DNA from 4 places in the Ruegeria sp. AF8 genome. Region 1 is predicted to be linked to each of the others. Evidence: riboswitches for the same ligand, from Rfam matches in the RefSeq annotation. Region 1 holds a riboswitch; each other region holds the start of a gene.
The links. A riboswitch is a leader RNA that binds a small molecule or an ion and turns the genes downstream of it on or off. The one in region 1 is predicted to bind cobalamin.

Region 1 (5,469 bases):
ATCGTTCGACGTCATCGCCACGGGCAGCCCGAGGTTTTCTGCGTGATCCGCTACGACCAGCCAGTCGAGCGGCCGCTTCAGACGCGCAGGGACACCCAGCGAAGACACCACCGTCTCACCCTTGGCGAAGCGGTAGGCATCGTCGGGTGTCAGAGTCGCCAGCGCCAACCCCGCATCGGCGGAATAGGCGGTGTGCAGATGAGTGTCGCCAAAAAAGACCTGATTGGGGAAATCCTGCGCCACGTAGGGCGAGTATGTGGCGCTCTCCGGTGGAATCGGAACGATGGTCTGTTCCTGCGCCACCAGCGGAACGGCCCCTGTGAGAACTGCAAGAGAACTGAGCATACCGATCCGTTGCATGGAATCTCCCAATGTTTTCCGTTTTGTGTTCAGCTTATCCCGGTATGATCCGAAACGCTTCGATCACTGCACAAATTACTCTTGAATGTCTTATGGATACAAGCCGCCTTGCGACGCTTCAACGGTATATCGCGAGAACCGGATCACCAGTACGGGGCGATGTCACATTGACTTTTGCGTGATTTCCGACGACTCGATTTCCGCATGGATGACGCCAAGCTTGGATCACAGGTCACACAAAGGCTTGAACAACCGCGCTGAAAACAGAAACTTGTCGTTTCGCAAGCGCGAGCGAACGATGCATGGCTACAGATCGCCCGGCGGATTGCAAAAAATTGCCTCCATTCAGTCTGCAATCCGAAATTGCTTCGTCGTTCCCAACTGCCGCTGTGCGGCTTTGACCAACAGGCACCACCGTCTGGAAACTACCGGTGCGTGGAAACCTGCTGTGAACTGCGAATAACGACACCCGTCACGGAAGATGATAAGTCAGAAACCTTTCTGCCCCTTCTGCATTACGATTCCATTTTGCGTGAACTCCAAAAACGTCCGAAACCGTTTCCAACGACAGCGCTTGTTCGGGTGGGCCAAAAGCGGCCAGACGCCCCTTGGACAAAACGGCCACCTGGTCACAGGTCATTGCCTGATTCAAATCGTGCAGCGCCATGACCGTCGTCACCTTGAGGTTCCGAACGCAGCTCAGAATCGACAGTTGATGATGAATGTCCAGATGATTGGTCGGCTCATCCAATAACAACAGGCCCGGTTGCTGGGCCAGAGCACGGGCGATATGCAGCCGCTGACGCTCCCCACCCGACAAGGTTGCCCACTCCCTGTGCGCCATCTGCACCATGTCCACGGTCTGCAAAGCCTTATCGACCTGCCTTGTATCCTCTGCCCGCCACGGGCGCAGCACCGACAGCCAGGGTGTGCGGCCCAGTTCGACCACGGACCGGGCGGTCACGCGCTCAGTTGTCTCGGCCTGCTGCTCGACGATGGCGACGCACCGGGCGATCTGCCTGCGTCCAAACGCCGACAGAGGGTCGCCGGCCAGCACAACCTGCCCCGAACCCGGTCGCGCCAATCCCGCCAGCAGGCGCATCAATGTCGATTTTCCCGATCCGTTGGGACCGACCAGCGCCAGGGTCTCGCCGGGTTCCACAGCAAAGGAAACCTCGGACAGCAAGGTCTTGCCGCGCACCGAAAAAGAAAGATTGCGCGCTTCGACCCTCATCGGGCACTCCTTTGGCCACGCACCAGAATGACGGCAAAGGCGGGTGCGCCGATCAGGGCGGTGACCACGCCAATGGGCAGAACCTGACCGGGGATGATGACGCGGGACACGATATCCGCGCCGATCAGGAACACGGCCCCGACCAAAGCGGCGGCCGGGATCAGCCGGCGATGCCCAGGCCCCACAAGAAAACGCGCGGCATGCGGAATGACCAGCCCGACAAAACCGATGGAACCGACGATCGACACCATGACGGCGGTCGTCAGTGCCGTGGCGAAAATCAGAACCGACTGCACCCGCCGGACGGGGATGCCCAGCGAGGCCGCCGAATCCGAGCCAAAGGTGAATGCGTCCAGCGCCCTGGCATGAAAGCGGCAAATGAGCCATCCGGCCAGCGCCACGGGTATCGCCAGATAGACATCCGGCCAGCGCACCCCGCTGAGATTTCCCATCAGCCAGAACATGATCCCGCGCGCCTGATCGGCATTGGCAGACTTGGCAATGATGAACGCCGTCAGCGCATTGAACAATTGAGATCCGGCAATTCCGGCCAAAACGATCTGCGCCGTCGCGGCCCGCCCGCCGCCTGCGCCCGCTGCCCGAGCCAGAATTGCGACAAAGCCAAACGCCAGAAGCGCGCCATTGAACGCGCCAAACGACAGTGACAAAGCACCGCCCCCAAGGCCTGCAATAGTCACCGCCACCGCCCCGGTCGACGCTCCGGCGGAAATACCCAGAATATAGGGATCGGCCAGCGCATTTCGCAGCAAAGCCTGCAGCACGACCCCGGCGACGGCCAGACCGGCACCGCATGACGCGGCGACCAGAGCACGAGGGAGCCGATAGCTCCAGATTATGCCCTGGTCAATCGGATCGACCGGAAGGTTCGTCCCGACCAGCTTGTTGGCCAGAACAGACAGCACCAGGTCGGGCGCGAGCGGGGTTTCCCCAATCATCGCGCCCGCCAAAACCGCCGCAATCAGCACCGGCACAGCAAGACACACAGCACTGAAGCCGTGGCGGGCGATTGCGGCAATCTCGCTCACAGGTTGTTACCGCTGGCGCTCAGTTCTTCGGCCAGATCCTCCAGTGCCGGAATCGCGCGGATGGTGGCATCCATGGCTTGGGCATCCATGATCACGATCCGGTCATTCTTGACCGCATCCATCCGGCTGGCCACTGGATCAGTGCGCAGAAATTCCAGCTTTTTTTGGTAGTCATCCGCGGCAAAGCGGCGGCGATCCATCTTGGCAATCACGATCACGGTCGGGTTGGCCTTTGCGATGGTTTCCCAGCCCACTGTCGGCCATTCCTCATCCGTCTCGATAACGTTACGAATGCCCAATGCGTTCATCATGTATCCGGGTGCGCCCTTCTGTCCGGCCACAAAAGGATCGCTTTCCATTTCCGGAGACGAAAACCAGAAGACGGCGGACACATCGTCCAGCGCCGCCGCCTGTGCCTTGGCGACCGACGCTGCCTCGCGGGCCCTGTACTCGGCCACCAGTTTCGCGCCACGCTCGGACACTCCGAACACCGCCGCCAGTTCCTCGATGCCCTGATACAGCGTTTCAGTCGAGAACATTTGCAATCGAGTACCATCACCGCCGACGGTATTGTCTTTGCCGACGCAATCTGCGGGCATCACATATGTTGGAATACCCAGCTCGTGAAATTGCTCGCGCGTGGCGACGATGCCTTCCGGCCCGACATGCCATTCATATTGCGCTGTAACCAGACCAGGCCGCTTGGCAACCACGCTTTCAAAGCTGGGATCATTATCCGCCAGACGCTCCACCGTGGCATTCATCTCGGCATATTCGGGAAGCACCTCGTTAAACCAGACCGAGGTTCCCAGAACCTGCTCGCCCAGCCCCAGAGCATAAAGCACTTCCGTCGCGGCCTGACCAACCGTGACCGACGACGTCACAGGTGCTTCGAACGTCACTGAGTGACCGCAGTTTTCGATGGTTAGGGGAAAGTTCTCTTCGGCTACGGCGCTGGTTGCCACTAACGAAAAGGAAAGGCCAATCAGGCCAGTGCGCAGAAACATGACAATCGATCTCCATGTGTCAATGACCGGAGAACGGGTGAAAGGGCATTTACCGAAGCAACAGAGGCATTTGGCCTTCTGTCAGTGCGGGGCGGCACACAACCCACCCGGCAAATTTCTTCGGCAACCTCCCCGGACAACCCCGCCCGGTGTGTTTCGGTTTCATGCCGGCAGGTCTCCTGACTGACGGGTCAATGTCTGTCCTGTCTTCCCAGGCCTTGATGGCCCAGTGACGTAGTTGGACAACACTCGCCGCCTACAGTTGCGGGGGCAGTTCCGGTGAGTGTCAACTGACACCTCGGATTCCCTCTTAGCCCTTTCGGGACCGGTAAAACGCGCCTACCGCAACACATACGTTGCAGCAAGAAAAAATTCCGGCTTCGCGCTCATCTTGTTCGTTGGAGCATGAATCCGCCACCGTTCAAACCTCACGAGTACGTAACCCGAACCTTGTATAGGCTTTTCTGCTCGGCATTTGCGCAAAGGGTCCAGATCCGAAATCACGTGCAAAGATTTTTCCCGTACCCTGCCGGAGAGTGTAAGTAGCGTTCGGTCTTGCCAACTCTGGGCTGTCCACAGGCGGCATGCATAAGCCGCACTTAAAGATGGCAAAGTCGGCTTTGTACGGGAATGCACTCATTCAAGCGTTTTGTGGCAATTTGCACATTGTGCTCGTCGAACCCATTCCCGGCTCTATATGCGATGGCAATTTCGAGGCCTCCCAAGGTCTGATCTGGGAAAATCGCTTGGTGGGTGTGCGCAACGAAACCGCCATTCGCCCGGAAACACCGAATGGTCGCTTTCCGCGGCTCGCGACATGGCCTTTTGCAGTTGGGGCAAAGTCAACTTTCAAGGCATCTCTGAGGCTCTGCATTACGAACTGGAGGCCATCGGAGTAAAAGTGAAGATCGTGGAACCGGGCATGATTGCAACGGACTTCTCCGGGCGCAGTTTTGATTTTGCCAATGAGCCTGCGATTGACGAGTATCAGGGTGTGGTATCCGCTGTCATGGGTTCTTTTGCAAATCAGGCCTTCCCGCCGTCCCCTCCTGAAGTCGTGGCAGAAGTGATCTGGACGGCAGTAACCGATGGCACCAATACTCTGCGCTATCGCGCAGGGCAGGATGCCGATTTCCTGCTGACCAATCGGAAGGCCGCTGACGACGCGACCTTCATCGGTGGCATCAAAGAGCAGATGGGTTTGTGAAAGACAATAGTCAATCGAACCGGCCAGGAACGAGTGCCCCCGGCTTCGCCAATTGGGGCATTTCCGAAATCCAGCGCGGGGTTAGCGCGGTAACCACGGCTCCTGGCTGGGTTTCCAAGGAGGTCGCCAGATATTTCGTCTACTGGCGCATTTTCTACTTCCTTGCGGGCGTCACTCACCACGGAAGACGAAGCCATGAAAGTTGCTCGCAAAATACTAACTGCTGCGACGCACTTAGAGCGACCTGACACCGGTACCCAACGAAATCTGAACGAGGATATTCGGGCACATTGTCCGAAAACTCCTGTTCAGGAAAAGATCAACGGCTTGCAGACGCATTTTTCGCGCATTCAGGCCGTTGAAGGAAAACCTGCGGGTCGAGGCGTATCCCCCGGGTTCGGGGAGTGCAAATTTACGCGGCCACGAACATGTCCTTGTATTGGTCGCGCAGGATGTTCTTCTGGACCTTGCCCATGGTGTTGCGGGGCAGTTCGTCCAGCAGGATCAGCTTGCGGGGATGCTTGAACCGGGCCAGACTGTCGCGCACAGCATCCATCATCGCATCCAGGTCCGGCGACTGACCCGGTTCGGCGACGATCACCCCCAGCACCGTTT
Region 2 (5,469 bases), on a different contig from region 1:
TCGCGGCGCGCAAGGCGGTTCCCGAGGGGCGCTTGGTGTTCAACAATACCGCCGCGGATGTGCTGATGATCGGAGAGGCGATGATGGACGGCGAGATCGCCTTCAAGGCCGGCGATCGCGAAGGCGGGCTATCGCATCTGCGTCGCTCGGTCGAACTGGACGACAATCTGGTCTATGATGAACCCTGGGGCTGGATGCAGCCGACACGCCATGCGCTGGGTGCGCTGTTGATGGAGGACGGGCAGTTTGAAGAGGCCGAGGCCGTCTATCGCGCCGATCTGGGGCTGGACGACACGCTTGCACGCGCCTGCCAGCATCCGCGCAATATCTGGAGCCTGCATGGCCTGCACGAATGTCTTGTGCGGCGCGGCGAGATGACCGAGGCGAAGCACATCCGGCTGCAACTTGATCAGGCCGCCGCGCGGGCGACGGTACCGGTGCATGCCTCATGCTATTGCCGCAGCCAGGCCAAGGCGGCATAGAAACCTTCCAGACTGCCACTTTCCAGTCATCTGACATGAAATGACTGAAATGCCGCCCCGTATACGGGGCGGTTTCCTTTTGTCCGATTGCCGGCTGTTCCGGCGAAACTGAAAACTTGATCAAGTGAATGTCACCTGTCTGTCACATCTGTTCAAAGAGTTGTCACACAAGGCTCCTACATCCTCGGCTCACGAAGTTTAGTCGCTACTTGGGAGCCAACCATGAACAACTTTGATTCCAACAAACTTTCCGCTGACGACTGGGATGAGCTGAATTTTCCGCGCCCGGAAGAAAACGGCTTTGACCGCGTTGTGGAAAGTGCGCTGTCGCGCAGGGGTTTTCTGGGCGGTGTACTTGCCTTCGGTTCCGGCGCGGCGGCGATGGGTGCCGGTCTGCTGAACTCCACGGCGGCGTCCGCGACCCAGGTTCCGCGTTTTACTTTCACTCCGATCGCGGCGCAGACCGACGGTACCGTTCATGTGCCCGAGGGATACAGCTGGAAAATCCTGGCGCGTTGGGGCGATCCGTTGTTTGCGGAAGCTGACGGTTATGACATCTCCGATGGCGGACCGCTGGAGAACTCGGACAAGATCTTCGGCGAAAACACAGACGGGATGGAAACCTTCTCGTTTCAGGGACACGAACTGATTGCCATCAATCACGAATACCCGAACGAAGACATCAACCTGCCGACCGCGCAGGAGGGCAAACCGGCCAGCGCCGAAGACGTTTTGAAACTGCAGAATATTCAGGGCGTGACCGTGATGGAAATCGCCGAGGGACCCGAAGGCTGGACCGTGGTCAGGGACAGCCCGTTCAACCGCCGTATTCATCACAACACGCCGATGAAAATCGTTGGCCCGGCCGCCGGCCACGATCTGCTTAAGACAAAGGCCGATCCGACGGGAACGTCCGCGCTGGGCACGATGAACAACTGCGGTGCCGGCAAGACGCCCTGGGGCACATATCTGACCTGCGAAGAGAATTTTAACGGGTATTTCGGATCATCCGACGAAACCGCCAACTACAGTTCCGAAGTCGAAAGCGGCTACAGGCGCTATGGCATCAAGGCGGCAAGCTGGAACGGCTACGAATTGTTCGATCCGCGCTTCGATACATCGAAAAATCCGCACGAGCCGCACCGCGCGGGCTGGATCGTCGAAATCGACCCGACCAGACCGGACAGCACGCCGGTCAAGCATACAGGTCTGGGCCGGTTCAAGCATGAAAATGCCGAAGTGGTCTTGGCCCCCGATGGCCGCGTCGTCGTCTACATGGGCGATGATGAGCGGGGCGAGTACCTGTATCGCTTTGTTTCCAATGGCACCTATTATCCCGGCGGCTCCACTGATGGGCTGCTGGACGACGGCACGCTCTATGTTGCCAAATTCAAAGACGACGAGACCGGCGAGTGGCTGGCGCTGACCCCGGAAACCACAGGCATGAGCGCTGCAGATATCGCCATTTTCACCCGCATGGCGGCCTCGACCGTGGGCGGCACCACGATGGACCGTCCCGAATGGGTGGCGACGAACCCGATGGCGATCGAGGCCTATTGCTGCCTGACCAACAACAAGAACCGGGGCGTCAAGCCGAATGCCGGTGGCGACGAGACATCGGCCAATGGCCCGAATCCGCGGGACGCCAACAAATATGGTCAGATCGTGCGCTGGCGTCCCGCGCAAGACGATCACGCCGCCGACACGTTCAGTTGGGATCTCTATGTGATGGCAGGCAATCCAACGGTACACAGCGACGCCTATGCCGGATCGCCCAATGTGAACGCGGGCAACCTGTTCAACTCGCCCGACGGCATGGCCATCGATTCAACCGGAATGGTCTGGATTCAGACGGACGGCGATGACGACAATCAGGGTGACTTTGCCGGAATGGGCAACAACCAGATGCTGGTGGGTGATCCGGTGACGGGCGAGATCGCGCGCTTCATGACCGGCCCGAACGGTTGCGAGGTCACCGGGCTTGCCTGGTCCGGCGACCGCCGCACGATGTTCGTGGGTATCCAGCATCCCGGCAGCAACTGGCCGGATGGCGGCACTCCACGGTCGGCCGTGATTGCCATCAAGCATGGCGACAATGCGCCGATCGGGTGATCCGGGCATCCTCCAACAACAATCTCCCCCGGTGAACAGCACCGGGGGCCCAGTCAGCGCCTGAGGTTCCGAGCCCATTCGTCTGCCTTCCGGTTTCCCGCCCGGCAATCCCTACGAAACGCCAGGACGTAAGGGCCGATGCGGCAGAGCGCGGGGCCACCGATTCCCTTTGAGCAACCGAATTGCCCGATCCGTGCCGGACATGTGCGGCCCCTGTCCCGCCGCCTGCTCAAGGTCCGGTCACGCGAAAGACCGACCACCGATGCCGCTGGCTGATCGGGGCGGGTCGCTTTTCGCCTCTGCCCGTTCACATCGGCATCGGCGCGCTTGACAAGTCCCCTGCCCTTGCCGCATGTCCGCGCTGTTGGTGTCTGTGCAGACAGATGAAAAGGGAATGCGTCAGCGGTTTTCCGTCAAACGCAGCCGCCCCCGCGACCGTGACCGGAGAGGGTGCCCATAGCCACTGGCCCAAAGGCCGGGAAGGCGGGACACCCGACAGGGACAATCCCTGACATCCGTAAGCCGGGAGACCTGCCAACGCCCGAAGACAAGACCGGACGGGGTGTTCCGGTGTCGGGCCATGGCCCGGATGATGCCCCGTCCCGAGAAACCTTTAAGGGGGGATGAGACGTGACCAAGCCTGCGCCAGTCGAATTGCTGGTCTGCACCACCTGCCGACGCGGCCTGCCTGTCGAGGATGACGCCCAGCGCCCCGGCGCCTTGTTGCACAAGGCATTGACCGATGCCGCTCTGCCCGACGGAATACAACTGAAACCGGTCGAGTGCCTGTCGAATTGCGATCAGGGATGCTCGATCGTGTTGCGTGGCGGGCCGGAACGCTGGACCTTTGTCTATGAGAACCTGAACGAGACCGATCATGTCGGCATCATCGTCGATGGCGCAACCAAATACCTGGCCACCGAGGACGGTCTGGTCAAATGGCGCGAGCGCCCGGAACATTTCCGCAAAAACTGCGCCTCGCGCATTCCCCCGATTGGAGCCTGAGAAATGAGCAACCTCGAAAAACTGCCCGTCACCGTGATCACCGGCTTTCTCGGCTCGGGCAAGACCACGCTGGTGCGCCACCTGATGCAGAACCCGCAGGGCAAGCGTCTGGCGGTTGTCGTCAACGAGTTTGGCGATGTCGGTGTCGACGGCGATATCCTGAAATCCTGCGCTATCCCGGATTGCCCGGCGGAAAACATCATGGAATTGGCCAATGGCTGCATCTGCTGCACCGTGGCTGATGACTTCATTCCGACCATAGAGGCGCTGATGGCGCTGGAGCCGCGCCCCGATCACATTCTGATCGAAACCTCCGGCCTCGCCCTGCCCAAGCCGCTGCTGAAGGCCTTCGATTGGCCCGATATCCGCTCAAAAATCACCGTGGACGGCGTGATCGCTCTGGCCGATGCCGAGGCGGTGGCCGCCGGTCGTTTCGCTCCGAACGTCGAGGCGGTGGATGCCCAGCGTATGGCCGACGCTTCAATCGACCACGAAACGCCCCTGTCCGAGGTGTTCGAGGATCAGATTTCCTGCGCCGACATCATCCTGCTGACCAAGCCCGATCTGGCGGGTCCCGAAGGCGTTGCCAAAGCCAAGGAAATCATCGCCGCCGAGGTCCCGCGCCCACTGCCCGTCGTCGAAGTTGCCGAAGGTGTCGTGGACGTCCGAGTTGTGCTGGGCCTTGAGGCCGCGGCCGAAGATGACATGGACGCGCGGCCAAGCCATCACGACGGTCACCATGATCACGAACATGACGATTTTGAAAGCATCATCGTCGAGCTTCCGGAACAGACCGACCCGGCGCAATTGGTCGCCAATATCGAACGTTTGGCCAATGAACTAAACATCCTCCGAGTCAAAGGCTATGCTGCCGTTCAGGGCAAACCCATGCGCCTGCTGGTGCAGGCTGTCGGCGCCCGCGTGCGTCATCAGTATGACCGTCCGTGGAAACCGGGCGAAGAGCGCCGTTCGCGTCTGGTGGTCATTGCCGAGCATGACGACATCAAAGCGGCCGCAATCCGCGATATCCTCGTGGGTGTAGCCGAGGCCGCCGAGTAAGCCATGCACGTCGTCTTCCGCGAAAGCCACGGGCTCGAGGAAACCGAGACCCCAACCGATCTGGGCCAGAGCCCGGCGGATCTGGTGGCGCTGTCTTTTTCGGACAGCGACCTTGGCGCTTTCGCGGCGGGCTGGCATCGCGGGGGCGGCCCCGAGGGGCGCATGCCGACAATGCGTCTCGCCAATCTGGCCGCGCTGAAACATCCTCTGTCCGTCGACACCTATGTTGAACAAACGCTTGAAGGGGCCAAGGGCATCCTGATCCGCCTGATTGGCGGGGTGCCCTATTGGTCCTACGGTTTGCAGCAGGTTCTGGCGCTGGCGCAGGCCAAAGGCATCGCCCTGGCCGTACTGCCCGCAGACGGACGCGAAGACACAAGACTGGACGAATACTCCACTCTGCCAGCCTCGACTCTGCGTCGTTTGGCGCATCTGTGCGACACCGGCGGAGAGGTTGCGGCACAGGCCGCTTTGGCACAGATGGCGCTGGCGGCGGGTCTTTACGCAGGTCCCGTGATGGGGGCCAAAACTCTGCCGGAATGCGGCGCTTGGTGCCCGGATCGTGGCGTGATCCCCGTGGATCAGGCCTTCACCGGGGACGCGAAACGCATCGTCGTAACGTTCTACCGTGCCTACCTGACCTCGGCCGACACCGCCCCGGTTGCGGCTCTGATCCGCCGCCTGCGCGCACGGGGGTTCGAGGCGGTTGGCATGTTCGCCCCTTCTCTCAAAGCCCCTGCGGCTGCTGATTGGCTGCGCAAGAGCATCGGTGCACTGAAGCTCTCGGCGATCATCAATGCCACCTCATTCT
Region 3 (5,469 bases), on a different contig from region 1:
GGCGAGCTGGGCCACGGGTCGAGCGCCGAAACCGCGCAGCGCATGGGCTGGCCGGTTGTGCTGGTGCTGGATGTGGGCGGACAGGCGCAGTCGGCGGCGGCCACGGCACTGGGGTTTCGGATGTACAATCCCGACCTGCCCTTTGCCGGTGTGATCCTGAACCGCTGCGCCAGCCCCCGACACGAACGTCTGACCCGGTTGGGTATGGAGCGCGCGGGCCTGCCGGTACTGGGCGTGCTTCCGCGGCGGGGCGATCTGACCCTGCCCGAGCGACATCTGGGCCTGATCCAGGCGGTCGAACATCCCGATCTGGAGAGCGCCATTGCAGGTTATGCCGCGTTTTTGCGTGAACATGTGGATCTGGCGGCGATCAAGCGGGCGGCTTCCTCAGGCCCCAAGGAGCCATCGTCGGCCGCGCTGCCGCGCCCGCCGGCTCAGAGGATCGCACTGGCCCGGGATGCTGCGTTTTCCTTCACCTATCCGCACCTGCTGGAAGGCTGGCGTATGGCGGGGGCCGAGATCCTGCCGTTTTCGCCATTGACCGATGAGGCGCCGGCGGCAGATGCGGATCTGGTGTGGCTGCCGGGGGGATACCCCGAGTTGCACGCTGGCACCCTTGCGGCTGCCGGAACCTTTCTGGCCGGGCTGCGCAAACACGCCGAAACCAAACCCGTACATGGGGAATGCGGCGGCTACATGGCCCTCGGTCAGGCGCTGATCGACAAGGACGGGATGCGGCACGAGATGGCGGGCCTGTTGGGTCTGGTGACATCGTACCAGAAACGCAAGTTCAACCTTGGCTATCGCAAGGCGGAACTGCTGACCCCGATGCCCGGTTTTACTGCGGGCGCGGCGCTGCGAGGGCACGAGTTCCACTATTCCTCGATTGTCGAACAACCCGACGCCCCGCTGGCGCGAGTGTTTGACGCCGAGGGCGCGGAGGGGCCGCAAACCGGTTCGGTGCGCGGCAACGTCACCGGCACCTTCTTTCATCTGATCGCGGAGGCCTCGGCATGAGCGGATTTGTCTCTTTCATCGGTTCCGGCCCCGGCGATCCGGAGCTTTTGACGCTCAAGGCAGTGGATCGTCTGGGCAAGGCCGACGCGGTGCTTTTTGATGATCTGAGCAGCGGCCCGATCTTGACCCATGCACGCGAAGACGCCGATCTGGTCGGTGTGGGCAAACGCGCGGGCCGCCCATCGCCCAAACAGGATCATGTCAGCCGCTTGCTGGTGGATTATGCCCGGACCGGACAGCGCGTGGTGCGGCTGAAATCGGGCGATGGTGGCCTGTTCGGACGGCTCGAGGAAGAACTGCTCGCCCTGCGCGACGCCGGGATCGAGTACGAGATCATCCCCGGCATCCCCTCGGCGGTTGCCGCGGCGGCGGCAGCGGGCATTCCGCTGACCCGGCGGCTGACCGCGCGGCGGGTGCAGTTCGTCACCGGACACGATGTCAGCGGCAAGCTGCCCCAGGATTTGAACCTGCCCGCGCTGGCCGATCCCGGCGCCACCAGCGTCGTTTTCATGGGCAAGCGCACCTTTCCGCTGCTGGTCGAGGCGCTGAACGCTCATGGCCTGCCATTGGACACCCCGGCGCTGATGGCGGAATCGGTCTCGACTCCCGAACAAACCCTGCACCGCTCGACGATAGGCGGGCTGGCCAACAAACTGTCGGCAGAAATCGGCACCGCCCCGGCCCTGATTCTGTATGGCCCATTGGCGGAGTTCGGGGATGTATGAACTGAACCTGATCGGCATCGGTACTGGCAACCCCTATCATGTCACCTTTCAAGGCGCACAGGCGATCCGGGCGGCGGATCTGATCCTCATTCCCCGCAAGGGCGAGAACAAGGCCGACCTCGCCGGACTGCGCGAAAAGATCATCACACAGATCACCAATACGCAGCCACGAATTGCCTATTTCGACATCCCCAAACGGCGCACCGATGAGGGATATCTGCGCGGCGTGGACGAATGGCACGACGCCATTGCCCTGCGCTGGCACGAGGCGATTGCCGCCCACCCCGATGCCCGCCATGTGGCGCTGCTGATCTGGGGCGATCCGTCACTGTATGACAGCTCGCTGCGAATCGCCTCACGGCTGAAACCGCAACCGGCCACGCGGGTGATTCCCGGCATCACCGCACTGCAGGCGCTGACGGCGGCGCATGCCATTCCGGTCAACGATATCGGCGCGCCCTACATTGTCACCACCGGCCGCCGCATCCGTGAAGAAGGCTGGCCGGACGGCGCCGGTAAGGTCGCGGTCATGCTGGATGGCGAATGCTCGTTCCAATGCCTCGAGATGAAGAATTTCGATATCTGGTGGGGCGCTTATGTCGGCATGAAGGAAGAGCTTCTGATCAGCGGCCCGCTGGCCGAAGTCGCGGACGAGATTCTGGAAACCCGCGCAACCGCGCGGGCCGATCACGGCTGGATCATGGACATCTATTTGCTGCGGAAGCGCGAAAATGAAAAAAATGGTCGCAATTGAGAATTGCGCCATCCGTTGCATAACGGCTAAATGAAAGAGTCTGGTCCTGCCGGAGCGTTCCGGTGCCAAGAGGGAATTTGGTGCGGCCACAGCTGTGGTCAAAGCCAAAGCCGCCCCCGCGACTGTAAGCGGTGAGCCTCTGTTCAACCAGCCACTCCCGGATTTGTCCGGGGGGAAGGCGAACAGAGGCGCTGACCCGCAAGCCAGGAGACCTGCCAGGCATGAAACGAAACACCGGCCGTCGGGTGCGGCGGCTCAGGAGGACTAAAATGACGACCAAAACGCTCAAGGCATCTGCTTCCGGTTCGGCCTTCCTTCCGGCTCTGTTTGCTGTTGTTCTGGGTCTGGGGATTATCACCCTGACCGGCCATGTACAGGCATCCGCCCTGCACGACGCCGCTCATGACGTGCGCCACGCAACTGGCTTTCCCTGCCACTGACCCATGTTCAGTCGCATTCTGACCAGCGCGTTGTTCGCTGGTGCTGCAGCAGGGCTGATTGCCGCCCTGCTGCAGCTTGTTTTTGTGCAGCCCGTCCTGCTTCATGCCGAACTCTACGAGTCCGGTGAACTGGTGCATTTCGGTGCCGACGCCGTTTCGGCACAACCGGAATTGCCCGGTTTCGATCTGATGCGCGATGGGCTGAGCATCATCTTCGCCATGCTGACCTATACGGGCTACGCCCTGGTCGTTGTGGCTCTGATGTCGGTTGCCGAACGCATGGGACACGAGGTCAACGCCCGAACCGGCATTTTGTGGGGGCTGGCGGGTTTCATCACCTTCCACTTTGCGCCGGGGCTGACCCTGGCTCCCGAAGTTCCGGGTGTGGCTTATACGGATATCACTGCCCGCCAAATTTGGTGGACGGGTACCGTTGCCGCCACCGGAGTCGCAATGTGGCTGATTGCGTTTGGCGGAAATGTCGTCAGCTACCTGATCGCCGCTGCGTTGCTGCTGGCGCCGCACCTGATTGGCGTAGCCGAGCCCGACAGTTTCACCGGCCCGGTCCCAACCGAACTGGGCGCCCTGTTTGCAGCCCGCGCATTTGGCGTCGGCATGGCGGCCTGGGTGCTTGTGGGGACATTCGCGGGATACTTCTGGCAAGCCGAAGGCAAACGCGCCGAAGCCAACGCGTAAGCGATTAATGAAACATCCCACCGGGCCATCGTGCCTGGCGGGAACATTCATGACAAAAGGAAACACATGTTCCGTTCTCTTGCTCTCTTCGGTATAGGTCTGATCTTTGGTGGCGGCGCCGGTTTCGTCACGGCGGCGGCTTATGGAGTCACGTTCGATGGTCACGACCATGGCGACCCCGCTCAACACGGCAGCGCCCAATCCCATGATCATGGCGCGGCCATCAACCTGCCTGCCGGTGCAGATGCCCCGGGCCTCGATGTGAAACTGATCAAAGATCCGATGGCCGGCTGGAACCTGCATGTCATGCCGAAAAACTTCCGCTTTTCGCCGGAAAACGCCTCGCTTGAGGATATTCCCGGCGAAGGCCATGCGCATGTCTATGTCAACGGCGTGAAGCTGGCCCGCCTCTATGGCGAGTGGATGCACATTGGCGAACTGCCCAAGGGCGAGGTCGAGGTCAAAGTGTCGCTCAACACCAACAGTCACAGCCAACTGACCGTGGAGGATGAGCCTGTAACCGCCTCGGTGACGGTTCAGGTCGACTGAAGCGCGGGCATCCGGGTCCGCAAACACAAGCGAAGTCGCCCGCAGGGCCGGGCGTCTTCGATCCAGCCCAGGGAACTGTCCAGATAGGTCCGGCAGGTTCCGGCAATATCGGCGGCATCCTGTGCGAGATCGAGACCGGAAAAGACATATGACGCCAACCCCTGCCCCTGCAAACCCACTGCGACCGGTTGCTCGCAGGCACTGAAACAGGCGTGCTCCGTCAGTTCGACCCGATCCGCAATCCCCGCCTTGTCCAGTGCAGCACTCACGGCTTGCCGCTCGGTCTCGCGGTCGCGTGTGCCCAGACAACTGGAACAGATCAGCAAACGGATGCGTTGTGCGGTCATGAGCGGGCCTTTTCCTGCGTCGGGCCGTTATTGCGGGTTTCGCCGTGTCGACGCAAGCACTGTATGGTTGACCGGACACGGGATTGTGACACCGGATATTTGCAAAATCTGCCATCACATGCCTGACAACGAACCGGAGCCGGAACGATGAAACGTCTGTGGACCGCCCTTAGCCTTGCCGCCTTGCCCGCATGGGCCGGTGATCTCGAACCCCGCGAAGGATGGCAGGTGCATCCGACGAACAAGACCTATGACGAGCTGGTCCAGGACACGGCGGTGGCAATCAAGGACAACGGACTGATCGTTGTGACGCAGGCCGGGCCGACCAAGGCGGCGGCGGCGCGCGGCATCACCATTCCGGGCAATCGCGTTATGGGCGCTTTCAACAACGACTATGCGGTCCGCGTTCTGGAAACTTCGACCGCGGCCATGATCGAAGCACCGATCCGTTTCTATGTGACCGAAAACGAGGACGGCAGTGCGACGCTGTCCTATAAGACACCCAGCCACGTCTTTGCGCCCTATCTGGATGAGGGCGGCGATGCGCTGACGGTCATCGCACAGGAACTGGACGAAAAGTTTCAATCCGTCGCGGAATCGGCGTCAAAATAGTCACACCGGCGTGAAGTCGCTTGCACCTTCCTGCGCACTCCGCAATCTGCCAGTCGTGAATGAACGGAGCGTTCGAGATGCAGGAAACCATGCCCCGCGCGGCGGATCTTTTGGCGAAACGGCTGTATGAGGCGGGCTGTCGTCACGCTTTCGGCATGCCGGGCGGCGAGGTTCTGACTCTGGTCGACGCCCTGGAACAGGCTGGTATCCGGTTCCATCTGGCCAAGCACGAAAATGCCGCCGGTTTCATGGCCGAAGGGGTTCATCACCGTGACGGCGCGCCTGCAATTCTGGTGGCCACGCTCGGCCCCGGCGCCATGAACGGCATC
Region 4 (5,469 bases), on a different contig from region 1:
GGGCCGAAACGCGTTTCCGGCCACCGAGTTTTCCACCGCCGGGATCAGAACCCGCAATCTTATCGGTAACTGCAGCGCCATGATCATCCGCGCCAGCCCCAGCACATTCGCGGCCCCGCCCATGTCTTTTTTCATCAGCGCCATGGCCGCGGCGGGTTTCAGATCCAGCCCGCCGGTATCGAAACAAACTCCCTTGCCGACCAGCGTCAGGCCCGGCCCGCTGTTGCCCCAGTTCATCTCGATCAGCCTTGGTGCTTGCCGGGCGGCGCGCCCGACGGCGTGGATCATCGGCAAATTCCGTGCCAGCAGGTCGTCACCTGTCACGGTCTCGCAGCTGGCGCCGAACTCGCCGGCCAGCGCCTCGACTGCCGTCTGCAGATGTTCCGGCCCCATATCCGATGCCGGTGTGTTGATCAGATCGCGGATCAGGGTTTCGGCATTCGCGATCGCCTCAATCCGGCGGGCGTCGATACCGTCGGGCGCGACCAGCAGGGCCCCGGCCGGAGATTGCGACTTATAACGGTCAAAGGCATATCCGGTCAGCAGCCATCCCAGCGCCTCGTTGGCCGCCTCCTCTTTCTTGAGGCCCGATACGATGCGATAGTCGCCCTTGGGCAGTTTTTCTGCGGCGGCGGCCAGCGGGAAACGCTTGCGCGCCCGCTTGGCCGCGTCGCCGTATCCGGCCAGCACGAACCGGACCGCGCCCTCGCCGCCCGGAACCAGAAGCGTCTGCCCCAACGCCCCGGTGAAGCCGTTGGATGCGACCCATCTGCGGATCTCGGTGTCCTGCGCCTCCAGCCAGGTGTCCAGCTCGGACTGTGCGATCACATGCAGGTGCAGGGCATCGTCGGAAGGCGGGGCAAAGGACAGGGTCATGAGCGGCTCGCATCGTTGAATCGTGGCCCAGACTACTCCGCGCCGATCCACCTGCAAGCCATTTCAGACGGAAAGGTTCCGTTGATCCCAAACCGCGGTCAATGACCGCTCTCCAACCCGGATGAGCCGGAACAGCGTGGCGCTGGCGGCGACCTGATCGTCCGCATCCACCGCTTCGGTGACATCGCCGGCGACCCGGACCAGCGCGGTCATGCCGACCTGTTCGGCAATTGCCACCAATGAACGCGCGGCCCTGCGCAGACCCGGCCAGTCACGCTGCCGCCACATCCGTTCACAACCCGACAGACGCAGGGCCAGCTCCTCGATGGCCCGGCACAGCACGTCCTCGGCACCCGAGTCGCCCAGTTGATCATAAAGATTGCCCAGAGGGTCTGGATCCAGACGCACGGACTCCCTCTGAACGAGTGTGATCACTTTTTCCACCACGTTCACCCCAATCATTTCGCACCCCCACGGCACGACGGCATCCTGAGGCCACAGTAGTTCGCAAATGGTTTCCGGGGAGGCAGATAATGTCTCGAATTTTGTTTCAATTCGGATTAGATCACCCTGCAGCACGGAAATCTTCGGGGATCAAAGGAATGGAATTCGCTAAACCTCTGCCAAATTACCTGACCAAGCGCTACCACGGCTGGAAGGCCACCACCTATGCCGAGAACGAGGCCTGGTACCGCACGCTGGCCAGCGAAGGCCAGCATCCGCGCGCCATGGTGATTTCCTGTTGCGACAGCCGGGTGCATGTCACTTCGATCTTCGGGGCCGATCAGGGCGAATTCTTCATCCACCGCAACATCGCCAACCTGGTGCCGCCCTATGCGCCGGATGGCGACCATCACGGTACCAGTGCGGCGATCGAATATGCGGTCACCGCGCTCAAGGTGGCGCACCTGATCGTGCTGGGGCATTCGCAATGCGGCGGCGTTCAGGGCTGCATCGACATGTGCAAGGGGCAGGCCCCACAGCTTGAGGCCAAGGAAAGCTTTGTCGGCCGCTGGATGGATATCCTGAAACCGAAATACGATCTGGTGGCGGATCTCAAGGACAGCACCGAACAGGCCCGGCAGTTCGAAAAGCAGGCGGTGGTGGCGTCGCTGGAAAATCTGATGACCTTCCCGTTCGTGGCCTCTGCCGTCCAGGAGAAAAGCCTTAGCATTCACGGCCTGTGGACCGATATCGGCGCGGGTGGGCTGCAGTGCTACGATCCTGCGGCAGGCAAGTTCGTACCTGTCTGAGATATCAGGGAACGAAGTTTTCCGGGCACCGTACACCGGTGCCCGAACATGCCTTTGCGGTCAGTCCAGCCGTTGTGACAAAAATGTCCCGTCCGCAATCGACGCCTGATCTGCGCACAGGCGTTCGGTCAGCCCCGCATCGGTGCCGGTCTGCCCCCATTGATCATGGTGTACATGGTTCGCGACGGCGAGGCGCGGACGCCAGCCGGCCTTTTCCAACTCAGGCCTGTCGTGAAATCCTCGAACAAGCCCGACGCAAAGATACGCGACAGGTATGACATCCGTGGGCAGGTTCAGGAGTTCTTTCAGCGCGTCATTGTCAAGAATTGAAACCCAGCCGACGCCCAGCCCCTCGGCCCGCGCCGCAAGCCAGAAGTTCTGCACGGCACAGACCGACGAGAACATGTCCATCATCGGAATATGGGTGCGGCCGATCACCACCGGCCCGGCACGGCTGCGGTCGCAAGTGATGCAGATGTTGAACGGCGCCTCAAGGATACCTTCGAGTTTCAGCTTTCGGTAAGTATCGCGCTGCTCGCCCGAGAACATCAGCGCCGCCTCGGCATGGGCCTCGGCAAAAAGGTCATGCACCTGCTTTCGGGTGCCGCGGTCGCGCAGGATCAGGAAATCCCAGGGCTGCATGTAACCCACAGACGGCGCATGATGCGCCGCCAACAGGACACGACTCAGCCGGTCCTCGGGTATTGGGTCAGGCAGGAAATCACCTCGGGTGTCGCGGCGGGTCAGGATAGTACGATAAACCGCTTCGCGGCTCGCCTTGTTAAAGGCATCGGGCGCCAGCAGCGCCGGTTCTGGAATGGTGGCCATCGGAGTCCCCTTGGATGGTCCCGCGCCGCCCGCCGTCCACGCGGACCGCGCCATCCCTCTCGGCCGGTCTTCTGACTCGGGATCATCCCGTGCGAACCCCTTCCCGGCCAAGGCCAGTGGTTCATGTCCGCACAGTCCCCCTTACAGCGTTGGGCACGTCGCGGGTTTGCACCGCGTTCCCGATTCTCCCGACAGGCGGGCACCGAAAGGTGGGCGGACACTAGACACCCATGCAGGGCAGTCAACGAAAAAGAGGCGCGTTTTCCCTGGCCTTGCGTACGCCGCTTGACAGGCTCCTCCAGTTTGGACGGTTCGATCCGCTTCAGTCGAGGCAAGAACTTGTGCGCCATTGTGGCGCGCGTTAGCATTTCTTCCTGTGATTGTTTAAGAGGGATTTGTTATGGCTCGTCATAGTTATGGCCATGCCGTTGAAGGCACGCGTGTTTCGGACGCGAACGTCGAAAGAACAAGGCAAAACAGAGGTCGGACCAAGCCGGGGATAACCGCAACCTATAGGATCGTTTCAGGTGCAATTTGTGTTGTCACAGGGTTCGCCATGCGGTTGGCGGCGAAAACAATAAACGATCCCAGCTTTACCCCGGAAACAGCATCGAATTTCCTGCCCGCGCTGCTGTTCGCGTTTCTGTATCACGTCGTCGTATTCGGCGGCATGTTCATAGCGATTATTTTCTACAAAAGGTACCCGAGGTTCGCCTGGATCATCTTTGCAAACTTCTTTGGCTATACGTGGGCCAGCATATCGATTCGAAGCGGTGGGTTTTTCGGGCTGTAAACAATAGCAAAGAAGGCGACACATTGTATCGCCTTCTGCAATTCCACATCCAACCGGTTTCAACCCTTTTTCAGTACTTCCCGGCCCAGAAGCTCGGCGATCTGCACCGCGTTCAGGGCCGCGCCCTTGCGCAGGTTGTCGCTGACGCACCACAGGTTCAGGCCGTTCTCGATGGTCGAATCCTGACGGATGCGGCTGATGAAGGTAGCGAAATCGCCGACGCATTCCACCGGCGTGACGTAGCCACCGGCCTCGCGCTTGTCGATCACCATGATGCCCGGCGCCTCGCGCAGGATGTCGCGGGCCTCGTCCTCGTCCAGAAACTCTTCGAACTCGATGTTCACGGCCTCGGAATGGCCGACGAACACCGGCACCCGCACACAGGTCGCGGTGACCTTGATCTTGGGGTCCACGATCTTCTTGGTCTCGGCCACCATCTTCCACTCTTCCTTGGTCGAACCGTCTTCCATGAAGACGTCGATATGCGGAATGACGTTGAAGGCGATCTGCTTCTGGAACTTCTTCGGCTCAACTTCGTTGATCGGGTTGTAGACGGCCTTGGTCTGATCCCACAGCTCGTCCATCCCCTCTTTGCCGGCACCGGAAACCGACTGATAGGTCGAAACCACGACGCGCTTGATCCTGGCGCGGTCATGCAGCGGCTTCAGCGCGACAACCATCTGCGCGGTCGAGCAGTTGGGGTTGGCGATGATGTTCTTGTTCTTGTAGTCGTGGATCGCCTGCGGGTTCACTTCCGGCACGATCAGCGGGATTTTGGGGTCATAGCGATAGAGCGACGAATTGTCGATCACCACACAGCCCGCCGCCGCCGCCTTGGGTGCGTAATCCTTGGTCGCGGCCGAGCCCACGGCGAACAGCGCCATGTCCCAGCCGGTAAAGTCAAAGGTGGCCAGATCCTGGGTGGTGAGTGTCTTGTCGCCAAAGCTGACTTCGGTGCCCAGCGAACGGCGGCTTGCCAGTGCGGCAAGTTCGTCCACGGGGAACTGGCGCTCGGCCAGGATGTTCAGCATTTCGCGGCCCACGTTACCCGTGGCGCCGACGACGACGACGCGATAGCCCATTTTCCGTCTCCAAAGTTAAGGACGCGCGTTCATAGCACCGTTTGTCCGAGAAGAAAGGGGTATAGGCGCCGTATTTGCCCTGCCGGTGCTGATTTGAGGCGTGGCGCGGTGTCTCAGCCCCCGGACAGCAGGCCCTGATACACCTCGACCAGCGCTTTTGCCTCGCCTTCGATATCAAAATGGCGTTCGACATGAGTTCGGGCAGCGGTCCCGGAACTTGTCAGAGAATCGCGGTCCGCCAGCATCCCGGCTGCCGCATCGGCCAGGGCCTTTATGTCATCGGGCGCCACGACGCGGCCCAGCGACGGATCGGTCACGATCTCGGAAAACGCGCCCACATCCGTGGCCACCACCGGCACGCCGCAGGCCATCGCCTCCAGCGGGGTCAGGCCGAACCCTTCCCAACGCTGCGGCGCGATGAACAGGTCCAGTACCTGATACCATTCCGCGATCCTGTCCACCGTGACCTCGGGCATGAACAGGATACGGTCGGCCAGCCCGGCCTCGGCCACCTTCCGTTTCAGATCGTTCAGAAATCCCACATGCTTTTCGGTCGCCCGCCCCATCACGATGCCCGACACATCGTCGAAGCGCCCGCACAGGTCGATCATCGCATCGACAAAAGCGTCCGTGCCCT

Region 2: linked by a shared signal. The riboswitch ahead of ACR0AO_RS18600 (DUF1636 family protein) and the one ahead of ACR0AO_RS22175 (ABC transporter substrate-binding protein) in region 1 are both predicted to bind cobalamin.
Region 3: linked by a shared signal. The riboswitch ahead of ACR0AO_RS18670 (CbtB domain-containing protein) and the one ahead of ACR0AO_RS22175 (ABC transporter substrate-binding protein) in region 1 are both predicted to bind cobalamin.
Region 4: linked by a shared signal. The riboswitch ahead of bluB (5,6-dimethylbenzimidazole synthase) and the one ahead of ACR0AO_RS22175 (ABC transporter substrate-binding protein) in region 1 are both predicted to bind cobalamin.

What each region holds. Positions count from the first base shown of each region.
Region 1 is NZ_JBQFYW010000023.1:23,545-29,013, reverse strand. Features, by position in the region: gene ACR0AO_RS22195 (DUF3604 domain-containing protein) at 1-360, opposite strand, end outside; partial or broken gene ACR0AO_RS22190 (IS6 family transposase) at 569-823, shown strand; partial or broken gene ACR0AO_RS22185 (ABC transporter ATP-binding protein) at 1,084-1,594, opposite strand; gene ACR0AO_RS22180 (FecCD family ABC transporter permease) at 1,591-2,631, opposite strand; gene ACR0AO_RS22175 (ABC transporter substrate-binding protein) at 2,637-3,647, opposite strand; cobalamin riboswitch at 3,800-3,992, opposite strand; gene ACR0AO_RS22170 (Rossmann-fold NAD(P)-binding domain-containing protein) at 4,465-4,854, shown strand; gene ACR0AO_RS22165 (malonate--CoA ligase) at 5,267-5,469, opposite strand, start outside.
Region 2 is NZ_JBQFYW010000014.1:36,465-41,933, forward strand. Features, by position in the region: gene ACR0AO_RS18590 (hypothetical protein) at 1-482, shown strand, start outside; gene ACR0AO_RS18595 (PhoX family protein) at 705-2,594, shown strand; cobalamin riboswitch at 2,942-3,147, shown strand; gene ACR0AO_RS18600 (DUF1636 family protein) at 3,225-3,599, shown strand; gene cobW (cobalamin biosynthesis protein CobW) at 3,603-4,658, shown strand; gene cobN (cobaltochelatase subunit CobN) at 4,662-5,469, shown strand, end outside.
Region 3 is NZ_JBQFYW010000014.1:51,027-56,495, forward strand. Features, by position in the region: gene ACR0AO_RS18655 (cobyrinic acid a,c-diamide synthase CobB) at 1-1,017, shown strand, start outside; gene cobA (uroporphyrinogen-III C-methyltransferase) at 1,014-1,742, shown strand; gene cobF (precorrin-6A synthase (deacetylating)) at 1,735-2,496, shown strand; cobalamin riboswitch at 2,521-2,730, shown strand; gene ACR0AO_RS18670 (CbtB domain-containing protein) at 2,766-2,936, shown strand; gene ACR0AO_RS18675 (CbtA family protein) at 2,940-3,632, shown strand; gene ACR0AO_RS18680 (hypothetical protein) at 3,699-4,181, shown strand; gene ACR0AO_RS18685 (DUF1636 family protein) at 4,169-4,528, opposite strand; gene ACR0AO_RS18690 (DUF302 domain-containing protein) at 4,676-5,140, shown strand; gene ACR0AO_RS18695 (thiamine pyrophosphate-binding protein) at 5,218-5,469, shown strand, end outside.
Region 4 is NZ_JBQFYW010000004.1:264,055-269,523, forward strand. Features, by position in the region: gene ACR0AO_RS10165 (leucyl aminopeptidase family protein) at 1-876, opposite strand, end outside; gene ACR0AO_RS10170 (hypothetical protein) at 940-1,329, opposite strand; gene ACR0AO_RS10175 (carbonic anhydrase) at 1,479-2,129, shown strand; gene bluB (5,6-dimethylbenzimidazole synthase) at 2,190-2,957, opposite strand; cobalamin riboswitch at 3,002-3,179, opposite strand; gene ACR0AO_RS10185 (hypothetical protein) at 3,358-3,750, shown strand; gene ACR0AO_RS10190 (aspartate-semialdehyde dehydrogenase) at 3,810-4,832, opposite strand; gene ACR0AO_RS10195 (glycosyltransferase family 4 protein) at 4,946-5,469, opposite strand, start outside.